Regions from separate parts of the Promicromonospora sp. NPDC050262 genome, predicted to be linked through region 1. Evidence: riboswitches for the same ligand, from Rfam matches in the RefSeq annotation. Region 1 holds a riboswitch; the other holds the start of a gene.
What was found. A riboswitch is a leader RNA that binds a small molecule or an ion and turns the genes downstream of it on or off. The one in region 1 is predicted to bind cyclic di-AMP.

Region 1 (5,742 bases):
CCGTGGTCGGCCGCCCAGCGGATGCCGTCCGCGATGTCCTGCGACGAGCCCGACCCGGCCTCGAGCACCTTGACCGGGAGGATCCTGGCGTCCGGCGCCACGCCCGCGACGCCGATGCCGTTGTCCGTCGCGGCAGCGACGATGCCTGCCACGTGCGTCCCGTGCTCGTCGCCGTCGTTGGTGCCGTCGGGCCCCCTGAAGTCCCCTTCGCCGCACGGACGGACGTCCGCGCAGCCCGTGAAGGTGGCGCCCGGCAGGAGCTGCCCCGCCAGGTCGGGCTGGTCGAAGTCGACTCCTGTGTCGACCACGGCCACCACCACGCCCTCGCCGGTGCTGGCCGGCCAGGCCGCCTCGGCGTTGATCTGGTCCAGGCCCCACTGCCTGTCCCGGAGGGGATCGCTGGTCGCGGCCTGCGCGCCCGGCGCGACCGCGACCAGCGTCGCCACGACGAGCGCCGCGGAGGTGGCGGCGCCGACAAGTGACTTCCTGTTCATATATGCCCCCATTATTCGCACAGGGGCTGATTACCCCTGAACTGGGGCAAACCTAGGACGACCGAGTCGACGCCGAACAGGCCTCACGCCCGGTTGGGGGTGAAATTTACACAATCGCAATCAGTAAGGGCGCGGGATGTCAGGCCCAGGCCTCGGAGAGCTCGCTCTCGTCATCGGCTTCCCTGGACAGCCGGAGCGCGGCGATGGCCGCACCGAGCAGCAGGGCGACCACCCAGGCCCCGAGCTGGTGCCCGTCGGGAACGATCGCGGCGGAGGCGATCTTGCCCGCGGCGAGGGCCACGGCGGACATCGGGTCCTCGGTGAGCGCCGAGCCCGGCCAGATGTTCTCCTGCACCGCCAGCAGGGCGGGTCCGGCCGCCTGCAGCACCCACACGGCGCCGGCGGCGGGCAGCCAGCCGAGCAGCTCCATCGGCTTGCTGTCCACGGTGAGGCCGAACGCGATACCGAGCGCCAGGGCGAGCACCCACCACGTGCCCGTCGGGGACACCGCGTTGCCGGGCACGAAGCCCCAGAACCAGCCGTCGAGGAGCACCACCGGCAGGGCGAGGGCGACACCGCGCAGAGCGGCCGGCCCGAGGCCCGCCAGGAGCCCGGCCGCGAGGCCGACGATCCCGGCGGCGCAGGTCACCACGAGCATGCCGAGCGGCATGGCGTCACCCGGGACCGTCTCGCGGGCCGCGAGCCACCAGGAGGCGCCACCTGCTCCGGCCATCGCGAGCAGGGTGCCGCCGATCGCGGCGGCGGCGCCCGCCCCGGCCGAGGCGGCAAGGCGGGCGGTGGTCCCGGCGAGCACGCCACCGAGCAGCGCCATGACGACGAGGCCGACCACCGCACCGTCGGCCGTGAAGGGCAGCGGCAGGATGCCCGCCTGGGCGGCGTCAGAAGCGTCCGCGATGCCGGTGACCTGGTACGACAGCTGCGCGAGCCAGGGCAGGAATCCGCAGATCCACCAGACGATCGCACTGATGGGAAACACCCACCAGGCGGAGATACGGGAGTGCGATTCGCCCATGCCGCCGAACGGTAGCGGATGTGTGATGTCGGTCATAACCCCTGAAGCCCGGAACGGCGCAAATCTGCGCCTTCGTTGGGTCAGACCGTAATGCGTAACCCGATCGTGACTTTTTCCGTGAACGTGTGTACTTTGACTTCTGCTCCACCGCACGGTGGAGTCGCGAGCCGGACGCCGAGTCCTGTCACCGGTTCGTGACCAGACGTTCAAGACAGGAGCGGGGGACCCATTCCCGGGCGACAGCAGGATCGTCGTCCTCGGGGTGAAGCCGGACGGAAACCCCCCAGTAGCCGTGCGGCCGGGTTGTACTCCTACCCGAACCCGACAGCTGACCTCGCAGGCGGTACAGGAGACATTAGGTGACGAACTCCCTCCGCGGACGGCATCGTGACAGCCGCCCGGCCCAGACACCGCTGACCATCCTCGCCCGTACCGCCACCGAGAACGCCGGCACAGTTGCCCGCCGCGGCGCGATCGCCGCAGCCGCCGGTGGCGTCCTGATCTCCACCATCGCGACGACGGCCCACGCGGCCCCGGCGATGGACCTGAAGACCGACGTCAAGACCGCGAAGCTCAACTCGGTCGACCTCAACTCACTCACCGCGGTGGCCAAGCAGTCCGTCGCCGCCGCCCCCACCGTGACCGTCCCGGCCGACGCGAAGATGCCGATCGAGATGGAAGCCCTGGGCACCTCCACGGGCGCCGACGGCGAGAAGGGCGAGGGCCCCGCCGTCGTCTCGGTCGACGCGCCGGACCCCGTGCCGGTCGGCCAGCAGGCCGTCAACATCGCCTTCAACTACCTGGGCATCACCTACGTGCTGGGCGGTAACTCGCCGTCGGAGGGCATGGACTGCTCGGGCCTGATCCAGTACGTGTACGCGCAGCTCGGCGTCTCCCTGCCGCACTCCTCGAGCGCGATGCTCAGCTCCGGTTACCAGGTCACGTACCCCGAGCCGGGCGACATCGTCTGGACGCCCGGCCACGTGGCCCTCTACGCCGGCAACGGCATGATCATCGAGGCCTGGGCCGCCGGCATGCCGGTCCGCTACACCGAGATGTGGCAGAACAGCCCGACCTTCATCCGGGTCGTCTGAGCCGGAGCCGCAGGCTCAGACGACAAAGAGGCAGAGCCTGAGCCGCTGGCCTGGACAGCCGCAACACCAGAGTCTCGCGAGGCGCCGCCTCCGCGCCGGGTATCCGGCAGCGGACGCGGCGCCTCTCGCGCACCCGGCCCCGGGGGGGGCTACTCCGGCCAGTCGCAGCTGTCCGCGATGAAGGCGAACAGGTCGGCGCGCGCCGAGTCCGGCATGGGCACGTAGATCACGTGCTGCGCCACCCCGTCGACGCTCGCCGACACGGGCAGGAACGTGCCGCGCTTGTCCTCGCCCACGGCGTGGGCGTCGCAGCGGGCGGGCACCACGGGCAGGGTGACGCTGCCGGAACGCTGCCCGTCGAGCGCGGAGCCGGTCCAGCCGGTCACTTCGCCGTCCGGGTCAGGGTTGTTCGTGATCGTGGTCCCGGCGATCCGGCCGATCGTGACCTCGGGCCCGCCGTCCACCGGATCGATCCGCAGCGTGACCAGGGCGGTCAGCTCGCCGTCGCGCGTCTCGACGGGGATGTCCGCGTCGACGGCGAGGCTCGCGCCCGCGGCTACCGCGGCCGTGGCACAGTCCACCGCGTGGTTCCGCGCGAGATGCCCGCCGGGATCGCCCACCTCCTCGACGACGACGTCGCTGGCCGGCCCGAGCTCGTCGAACTCGCCCAGGGCCAGCGTGATCGTCGCCGACGGCGCGGCGTCCGGCACCGGCTCCTCCGGCCCCGCCGGGAAGCCGGCGCACTCCGCCTCGCCCAGCTCGACGTAGACGTCCCGCGTGGTGCCGGGCCGCAGCGCCGGGGTGCGGTTCTCCTTGGTGGGGTGGGTGGGCCCGAAGCCGTCCGCGTCCAGGGCCCCCGACACCAACGTCATCGTCTCGTCCGAGTCGTTGGTGACCGCGAGGACGATCTCGCGGGCGGCGTACTGCGAGCGCCCTTGGTCCACCTGGACGCTGAGGTGGTCGGCGATGTCGTCGGGCACGGGCCCCAGGGTCGACGACGGCGTGGGCGCGCCCGAACATGCGACAGCGGCCGCCCCGACCAGCGACGTCAGGAGGACGACGAGGGCGGTGCGGCCGCGGGCCACAGCGGTCAGGCGGTCTTGCGCCGGCCGAAGATCGCCTGGGCGATCAGGATGACGATGATCGCGCCGATCACCGCGAAGAGCCAGGTCGACCAGGACCAGAACTCGCTGAAGCTGACGTTGAAGATGAGGCCGCCCAGCCAGCCGCCGAGCATGGCGCCGAGCACGCCGAGAAGCAAGGTGACCCAGAAACCGCCCGGCTGCTTGCCCGGGATGACGATGCGTGCGATGACACCGGCGATCAGTCCGAGGATGAGAAAGGCCCAGAAGCCCATGGCATTTTCCTCCAGTCGTGTGGCTTGCTTGTGCTCTACTCCAGCACTGATTTGGTTCAGTTGCCACCGGACCCGCCGATCAGTCCCATATCGGGACATTGCGCCCGGACAAGTCGGGGCACACCGCCGCGCTAAGGTTCGCCCGGGCAAGGGGCCCTGAGGCAATTCCGGGCCGTGGGCTCCGGGCACGCGAAAGTGGAGGAACACTCGATGAACCAGGAGATCGGCACACGGGCCGCACCGCGGACCGGACGAGAGCGACTGCGTGCCTTTCTCGACCAGAGGTGGGTCACCAACCTCGTGCTCGGGGTGATCCTGGCGAACGCCCTGGTCCTGGGCGCCGAGACCATGGTGCACGGCGAGGCGCTCGAGGTCCTGCGGAACATCGACCACGTCATGCTCGGCTTCTTCGTGCTGGAGCTGCTCCTGCGCCTGATCGCCTACGGCTGGCGCTTCTTCCGCGACCCGTGGAACGTGTTCGACCTGCTCGTGGTGGGCGTCGCCGTGCTCCCGGCCACCGAGTCCCTGTCCGCACTGCGCGCCCTGCGGGTGCTGCGCGTGCTGCGGGTCATCTCGGCGGTGCCCGCGCTGCGCCGCGTCGTCGACGGCCTGCTGCGGGCAGTGCCCGGGATGGGCGCCGTGGGCGCGCTGCTGGTGCTGGTCATGTACGTGTCGGCGGTCATCGCGACCGGCCTGTTCGGCACGACGTCCCCGGAGTACTTCGGCAGCCTGTGGACGTCCCTGTTCACGCTCTTCCAGGCCATGACGGGCGAGGCCTGGCCCGACATCGCGCGCTCGGTGATGGAGACCCATCCCGCCGCGTGGATCTTCTTCGTGCTGTACATCCTGGTGGTCAGCTTCGCCGTGCTGAACCTGTTCATCGCCGTCATCGTCAACGGCATGGAGGAGATCTCCGAGGAGGAGCGCAAGGACGACGAGCAGAAGGACGAGCGGCTCGACGCCCTGGCCGAGCAGAACCGCGAGATCCTCGTCGAGCTCCGCGCCCTGCGCGCGAAGCTCGACGAGAACGACGGCGCGGCCGCCTAACCGGGAGTCACGTCGGGTGTGACGTCGGGTCCGGTCACGACGTTGACCAGGTGCGGCGGGCGGACCACGACCCGCCGCACCGGCCGTCCGCCCACGGCACGCGTGACCGCCGGCCGGGCCAGCGCGGCTCGCTCCAGCTCGGCCGGCACGACGTCCGCCGGGACCGCCATCCGGTCCCGCACCCTGCCGTCCACCTGGACCACCGCCTCGGCCTCGGACACCACCAGGTACGCCGGGTCCACCTCGGGCCACGGCTGTGCCGCGACCGGCGTCGTACGCCCCAGCCGCTCCCACAGCTCCTGGGCGGTGAACGGAGCGAACAGGCTCAGCAGGACCGCGACGGCGGAGGTGGCCTCGCGGTAGATCGCCGTGCCGTCGTCCGCCCCGCGGTCGTCCACCTCTCCGGCCGGCGACGACGCCCGCCGCACCTCACCCACCAGCTGCATCAGGCGAGCGATCGCAACGTTGAACCGCCCGGCCTCGACCAGGGCGTCGACGTCGTGCACGGTCCGGTGCACCGCGCGGCGCAGGGCGTCAGACGCGCGGAAGCCCCGCCCGCCCGAACCCGGCCCGCCCGAACCTGGCGCGCCCGACTCGGACCCCGCCGGGGCCAGCCGCAGCACGCGAGCCAGGAACGTGCGCATCGCTTCGGGTGAGACGTCCGCCCAGTCGACGTCGTCCTCCGGTGGCCCGGAAAACAGCATCGCCAGCCGGACG
Region 2 (5,742 bases), on a different contig from region 1:
GGCGCCACCGTCGTCCGGCTGGGCGGCCCGGCGTCCGACGACGCGCTGCGCGCCGCCGACGTCGTGGTGTGCGGGACGTCGGCCCGCGAGCCGCTGTTCGACGCCGCCCTGATCGCGGACCGCGCCGTCGTCATCGCGGTGGGCTCGCACGAGCCGGACGCCCGGGAGCTGCCGGCCGGACTGCTCGCGCGCGGCACCGTCGTCGTCGAGGACCCGGGCGCCGCGCTGCGCGAGGCGGGCGACGTGGTGCTCGCCATCGCGGAGGGCGCCCTGGCGGCCGGCGACCTGGTGCCGATGCGCGACGTCGTCACGGGCGCCGTCCGCCCCGACCCGGAACGGCCGCTCGTGTTCAAGAGCACGGGCATGTCGTGGGAGGACCTCGTGGTGGCCGAGGCGGTGCTGGCGGGGGTGCGGTGACGCGCTGACGGGCGGTCCCGACGCCCGCGTGACCGAGGTCACGCCGTCGTCCGGTCACATCTTCCAGGCCTGGCGAGTCGACTCCTCGTTCGGCACAACCGCTTGGAAGGAACGTCATGACCTCAGCACTCGACACCCTGCGCCGCGACTTCGGCGGCGACATCATCGAGCCGGGCGACGCCGACTACGAGTCGGTGGCGCGTTCGCGGCTCGTCGTGGGCAGCCCGGCCTACGTCCTGCGGCCCAAGACCGTGGGCGACGTGCAGGCGGCCGTCCGGTTCGCCGCCGGCTCCGGGCTCGCCCTGTCGGTCCGCGGCGGCGGCCACAGCTTTCCCGGCTTCAGCACCAACGACGGCGGCATCGTCATCGACCTGAGCCCGCTCGCGACCGTGGAGGTCGTCGACGCCGAGCGGCACCTCGTGCGGATCGGCGGCGGCGCCCACTGGGGCGACGTCGCGGAGGCCCTGGCCCCGCACGACCTGGCGATCTCCTCGGGCGACACCAAGAGCGTCGGCGTCGGGGGGCTCACGCTGAGCGGCGGCATCGGCTGGAAGGTCCGCAGGTACGGCCTGGCCCTCGACAACCTGGTGGCCGCGCAGGTGGTCACCGCCGACGGCGCGGTCGTGACCGCGAGCGCCGACGAGCACCCGGACCTGTTCTGGGCGATCCGCGGCGGCGGCGGCAACTTCGGCGTCGTGACGTCGTTCGAGTTCGCGGCGCACCGGACCACGCGCGTCTTCTTCGGGAAGGTGTCGTTCCCCGGGAGCGAGGCCGCCACAGTGCTCCAGGGCTGGGCGGACTACCTGCGCACGGCCCCGGAGGAGGTCACGTCCATCACCAACCTCGCCAACCCGTTGGCGGGCGGGCCGGAGGCCCCGGTGGAGGTGCACGTGGCGTTCGACGGCGACGACCCCGACGCCGCGGCGGCGGCACTGGACCCGATCCGCCGGCTCGGGACGGTCATCGAGGACGACGTCACGCTGATGGACTACGCGGACGTCCTGGTGGAGGGTGGCACGCCGCCGCCCGGCATCCACGTGATCGCGCACGACGGCCTCGTCGACCACGAGTCGGTCCAGGAGACCCTGCGGATCCTGGCCGAGGCCGGTACGTCGGCGGGTGCGCCGTCCATCGCGATCCGGAGCCTGGGTGGCGCGATGGCCCGGGTGCCGAGCGACGCCACGGCGTACGCGCACCGGGGCGCGGAGCTCATGGTCACGACCTTCACCGGCGGCCCGGCGCCCGTGATCGAGGCCGCCCGGCCGGTGCTGGACGGGCTGTGGGGCAAGCTCGCCCCGCACCTCAGCGGTGCGTACGCGAACTTCCTCACGACGGCCGATGAGACGGACGTCACAGCCGTCTACCCGACGGCGACCTACGAACGGCTCGCGGCGGTCAAGCGGCGGTACGACCCGGACAACCTGTTCGCCCGCAACCACAATGTGCGACCTGGACAGATGTCCTAGTCGGGACCTTCGGCCCGGTGGGCGCCGCCCTCGATCCGGACGGCGCCCGCCGCACTAGCGTAGGTCGGACATTCCGGTCAATAGCTCCAGCACTGGCCGGGATGTCCGTAACGCGATCGTGACTTTCGGGCCCAGGTGGGCTACGGTCGGTCCCGCTCGCGGGGAATTCCGTGGGCACTCGTGGAGGACGCCGAGCCCTGTCACCGCCACGAGATCTGCTCTGAACAGATGACAGGGACGGGGGAACCAAGTACGCGGGCACCGCCAGGTGCCCTTGGGGTGAAGCCGCACCAGCAGGACGCGGCCGGGTCATTCTCCGATCCGAATCCGACAGCTCACCTCGTAGGCGCCGGGAGAAATTGCTGTGACCACACGCATGCCCGGGCGCCATCGTGCTGCCCACGCACCCCTCACCCCGCTGACCCCGATCTCGCGCGCCGCAGCCCGCGGCATCTCCGCGACCGCCCGCCGTGGCGCGGTCGTCGCCGCCGGATCGGGACTCCTCGTCTCGCTGCTCGCCATCCCGGCCAACGCCGCCCCGGCGAACGACCCCAGCACCAACACCGCCGAGCTCGAGACCGTGCGCGACGCGGTCCAGGACGCCGTGCAGAAGTCGGCCGACACCGAGGTGGACACCGCCGCCCTGACCACGGCGAAGGTGGACACCGCCCCCGCCGTGAAGGTGGCCGCGGACAGCGAGTTCGCGCTGGAGACCGGCACCATCAAGGTGACGCCGGCCCCCGAGCCGGAGCCGGAGCCCGAGCCGGAGCCGGAGCCCGTCGTCGAGGCCGAGCCCGCCAAGGAGGAGGTCAAGGCCACCACCGTCGCCGAGGAGCCCGAGGAGAAGGCCGCCCCGGCCGCCACCTCCGGGTCCAAGATCGTCGACATCGCCATGCAGTACCTCGGCGTCCCGTACGTCTGGGCCGGCGCGACCCCCGCCGGGTTCGACTGCTCGGGCTTCACGTCCTACGTCTACGCCCAGGTCGGCATCACCCTGCCGCACTCCTCGGCGCAGCAGCGCTACTCCGGCACCGAGGTCTCGGCCGCCGACGCGCAGCCGGGCGACATCATCTGGTCCCCGGGCCACGTCGCCATCTACGCGGGCGACGGCATGCAGGTCGAGGCTCCGGTCCCGGGCGAGACCGTCCGGTACACCGAGATCTGGCAGGACAGCCCGGTCTACCTCCGGATCGGCTGACCCACCCGGGTCGGCTCCGCCCGACACCTGCTCACGAAGGGCCCGCACCAGGACGGTGCGGGCCCTTCGTGCGTCGTGGCAGGATCACCACCATGAGCAGCGCGCCCACGAGCGTCGAGACCAATGCCCTGAACACCATCGACGAGGCCGAACGGCGCGGCTCGCCGCGCAACCTGTTCTGGCCGTGGTTCGGGGCCAACGTCTCGGTGCTCGGGCTGGGGTACGGCTCCTACCTGCTGGGGTTCGCCGTGTCGTTCTGGCAGGCCGTCGTGGTCGGCACGATCGGCATCGTGGTGTCGTTCCTGTTCTGCGGGTTCATCTCGCTGGCCGGCAAGCGCGGGTCGGCGCCCACCATGGTGCTGTCCCGGGCCGCGTTCGGCGTGCGGGGCAACAAGCTGCCGTCGCTGCTGTCGTGGATCCTGACGGTCGGCTGGGAGACGGTGCTGGTCGCGCTGGCCACGCTCGCGACCTCGACCGTGCTCGGGACGCTCGGCTGGGGCGGCGGAACCGTCACCAAGGTCGTGGCCCTCGCCGTCGTGGCGGGCATCGTGGTCGTCGCGGGCGTCTTCGGCTTCGACCTCGTCATGCGGCTGCAGGTGGTCATCACGGTGCTGACCGCCGTGCTCACCGTCGTCTACATCGTGCTGGTGCTCGACCACATCGACTGGGCCACGGTCGCCGCGATCCCCGCCGGCGGCAGCCCGCAGGTGATCGGCGGGCTCGTGTTCATGATGACCGGCTTCGGGCTGGGCTGGGTCAACATGGCCGCCGACTACTCGCGCTACCTGCCGCGTTCCGCCTCCGGGCGCGGCATCGTCGGGTGGACCACGCTGGGCGCCTCGCTGGCCCCCGTCGTCCTGCTCGTGTTCGGTCTGCTGCTCGCGGGCTCCGACCCCGTGCTGAACGAGGCGATCGGCGCCGACCCGATCGGGGCCCTGTCCACGATCCTGCCCACCTGGTTCCTCATCCCGTTCGCGGTGGTCGCGCTGGCCGGGCTGATCGGCGGCGCCGCCCTCGACATCTACTCCTCCGGTCTCGCGCTGCTGTCCCTGGGGCTGCCCGCGCCGCGCTGGGTGGCCGCCGCCATCGACGGCGCGCTCATGGTCGTCGGCGCGATCTACGTCGTCTTCGTCGCGGACTCCTTCATCGGCCCGTTCCAGGGCTTCCTCATCACCCTCGGCGTGCCGGTCGCCGCCTGGTGCGGCGTGCTGCTCGCCGACATCCTGCTGCGCCGCCGCGACTACGCCGACGCCGACCTGTACGACCCGGCCGGCCGGTACGGGTCCGTGAACTGGGCCGCCGTGCTGCTCGTCGTGGGCGGTACCGGCATCGGCTGGGGCCTGGTGACCAACACCTACGCGCCCTGGCTGGCCTGGCAGGGCTACCTGCTGGGCCCGCTCGGCGGCGTGGACGGGAGCTGGGCGTTCGCCAACCTCGGCGTGCTGGTCGCCCTGGCCCTCGGGTTCGTCGGGACGCTCCTGCTGAGCGCCCGCGCGGTGCGCCGTCAGGAGGAGCGATGAGCGACGGTGCGGACGCCGTCGAGCCGTCCCGGGTAGCCGCCGCCGTCGGGCCGGATGCCGCCCTGGTCGTGATCGACATGCAGGACGTGTTCGCCGTCCCGCCCAGCCCGTGGGCCTCCCCCGACTATCCGCGCGCGCTCGCCGGGACGCGGCGCCTGCTCCCCGCTTTCGCCGGGCGCACCGTCCTGACGCGGTACGTCGCCCCGGCGGTGCCCGACGGCGCCTGGCGCGCGTACTTCGACCAGTGGCCCTTCGCGCTCGTGCCCGAGGACGACCCGCTGTACGAGATCACCGACCTCGCCGACGTCGTCGCCGCGGGGGCGCCCGTCGTCACGCGCACCACCTTCGGCAAGTGGGGCCCGGAGCTGGCGGCCGCCACCCAGGAGGCCGGCGAGCTGGTGCTCGCGGGCGTGGCCACCGACTGCTGCGTGATCTCCACCGCGCTGGCCGCCGCCGACGCCGGCCGCCGGGTCCTCGTCGTCGAGGACGCCTGCGCGGGCTCGACGCCGGAGAACCACGAGCGCGCCCTGGAGATCATGCGGCTGTACGCGCCGCTGATCGAGGTCACGACGGCGGCCGACGTGCTCGGCGCGGCCGCGCACTGACCCCGCGGCTGCTGCCAGGATCACGGCCGCACCGGCAGCAACCGCATGCTCGTCACGAAGGAGACAGCTGTGACCGTCAACAGGATCCGCGCCCGGTGGGAGCGCCACGACGACAGGTTCGCCCCCGTGCGCGGCGACACGTTCGCCGAGGTGCTCTTCGACGAGGGCAGCTGGCTGGAGGGCCCGGCGTACTCGCCCGCCTGGCGGACCCTGCTGTTCAGCGACATCCCGAACGACCGCGTCCTCGCGTGGGACGAGGCCACGGGCGGCGTCGGCGTGTGGCGCAGCCCGGGCGGCTACGCGAACGGCCGGACCGTCGACCGCGCGGGCCGCATGCTCCAGTGCGAGCACGGCACCCGGTCGGTCACCCGCACCGAGCCGGACGGCACCGTCACCACGCTCGCCGACCGCTGGCAGGGCAAGCGCCTGAACAGCCCGAACGACCTGGTGGAGCACAGCGGCGGGAGCATCTGGTTCACCGACCCGACCTACGGGATCCAGAGCGACTACGAGGGCTTCGCGGCCACGCCCGAGAT

Region 2: linked by a shared signal. The riboswitch ahead of AB0I29_RS22355 (C40 family peptidase) and the one ahead of AB0I29_RS18040 (C40 family peptidase) in region 1 are both predicted to bind cyclic di-AMP.

The regions. Positions count from the first base shown of each region.
Region 1 is NZ_JBFAKX010000011.1:223,754-229,495, forward strand. Features, by position in the region: gene AB0I29_RS18030 (S8 family serine peptidase) at 1-494, opposite strand, end outside; gene AB0I29_RS18035 (hypothetical protein) at 634-1,527, opposite strand; cyclic di-AMP (ydaO/yuaA leader) riboswitch at 1,690-1,885, shown strand; gene AB0I29_RS18040 (C40 family peptidase) at 1,887-2,621, shown strand; gene AB0I29_RS18045 (hypothetical protein) at 2,771-3,706, opposite strand; gene AB0I29_RS18050 (GlsB/YeaQ/YmgE family stress response membrane protein) at 3,712-3,978, opposite strand; gene AB0I29_RS18055 (ion transporter) at 4,189-5,025, shown strand; gene AB0I29_RS18060 (leucine--tRNA ligase) at 5,022-5,742, opposite strand, start outside.
Region 2 is NZ_JBFAKX010000018.1:2,633-8,374, reverse strand. Features, by position in the region: gene AB0I29_RS22365 (ornithine cyclodeaminase family protein) at 1-417, shown strand, start outside; gene AB0I29_RS22360 (FAD-binding oxidoreductase) at 534-1,883, shown strand; cyclic di-AMP (ydaO/yuaA leader) riboswitch at 2,092-2,244, shown strand; gene AB0I29_RS22355 (C40 family peptidase) at 2,248-3,081, shown strand; gene AB0I29_RS22350 (cytosine permease) at 3,174-4,601, shown strand; gene AB0I29_RS22345 (cysteine hydrolase) at 4,598-5,206, shown strand; gene AB0I29_RS22340 (SMP-30/gluconolactonase/LRE family protein) at 5,276-5,742, shown strand, end outside.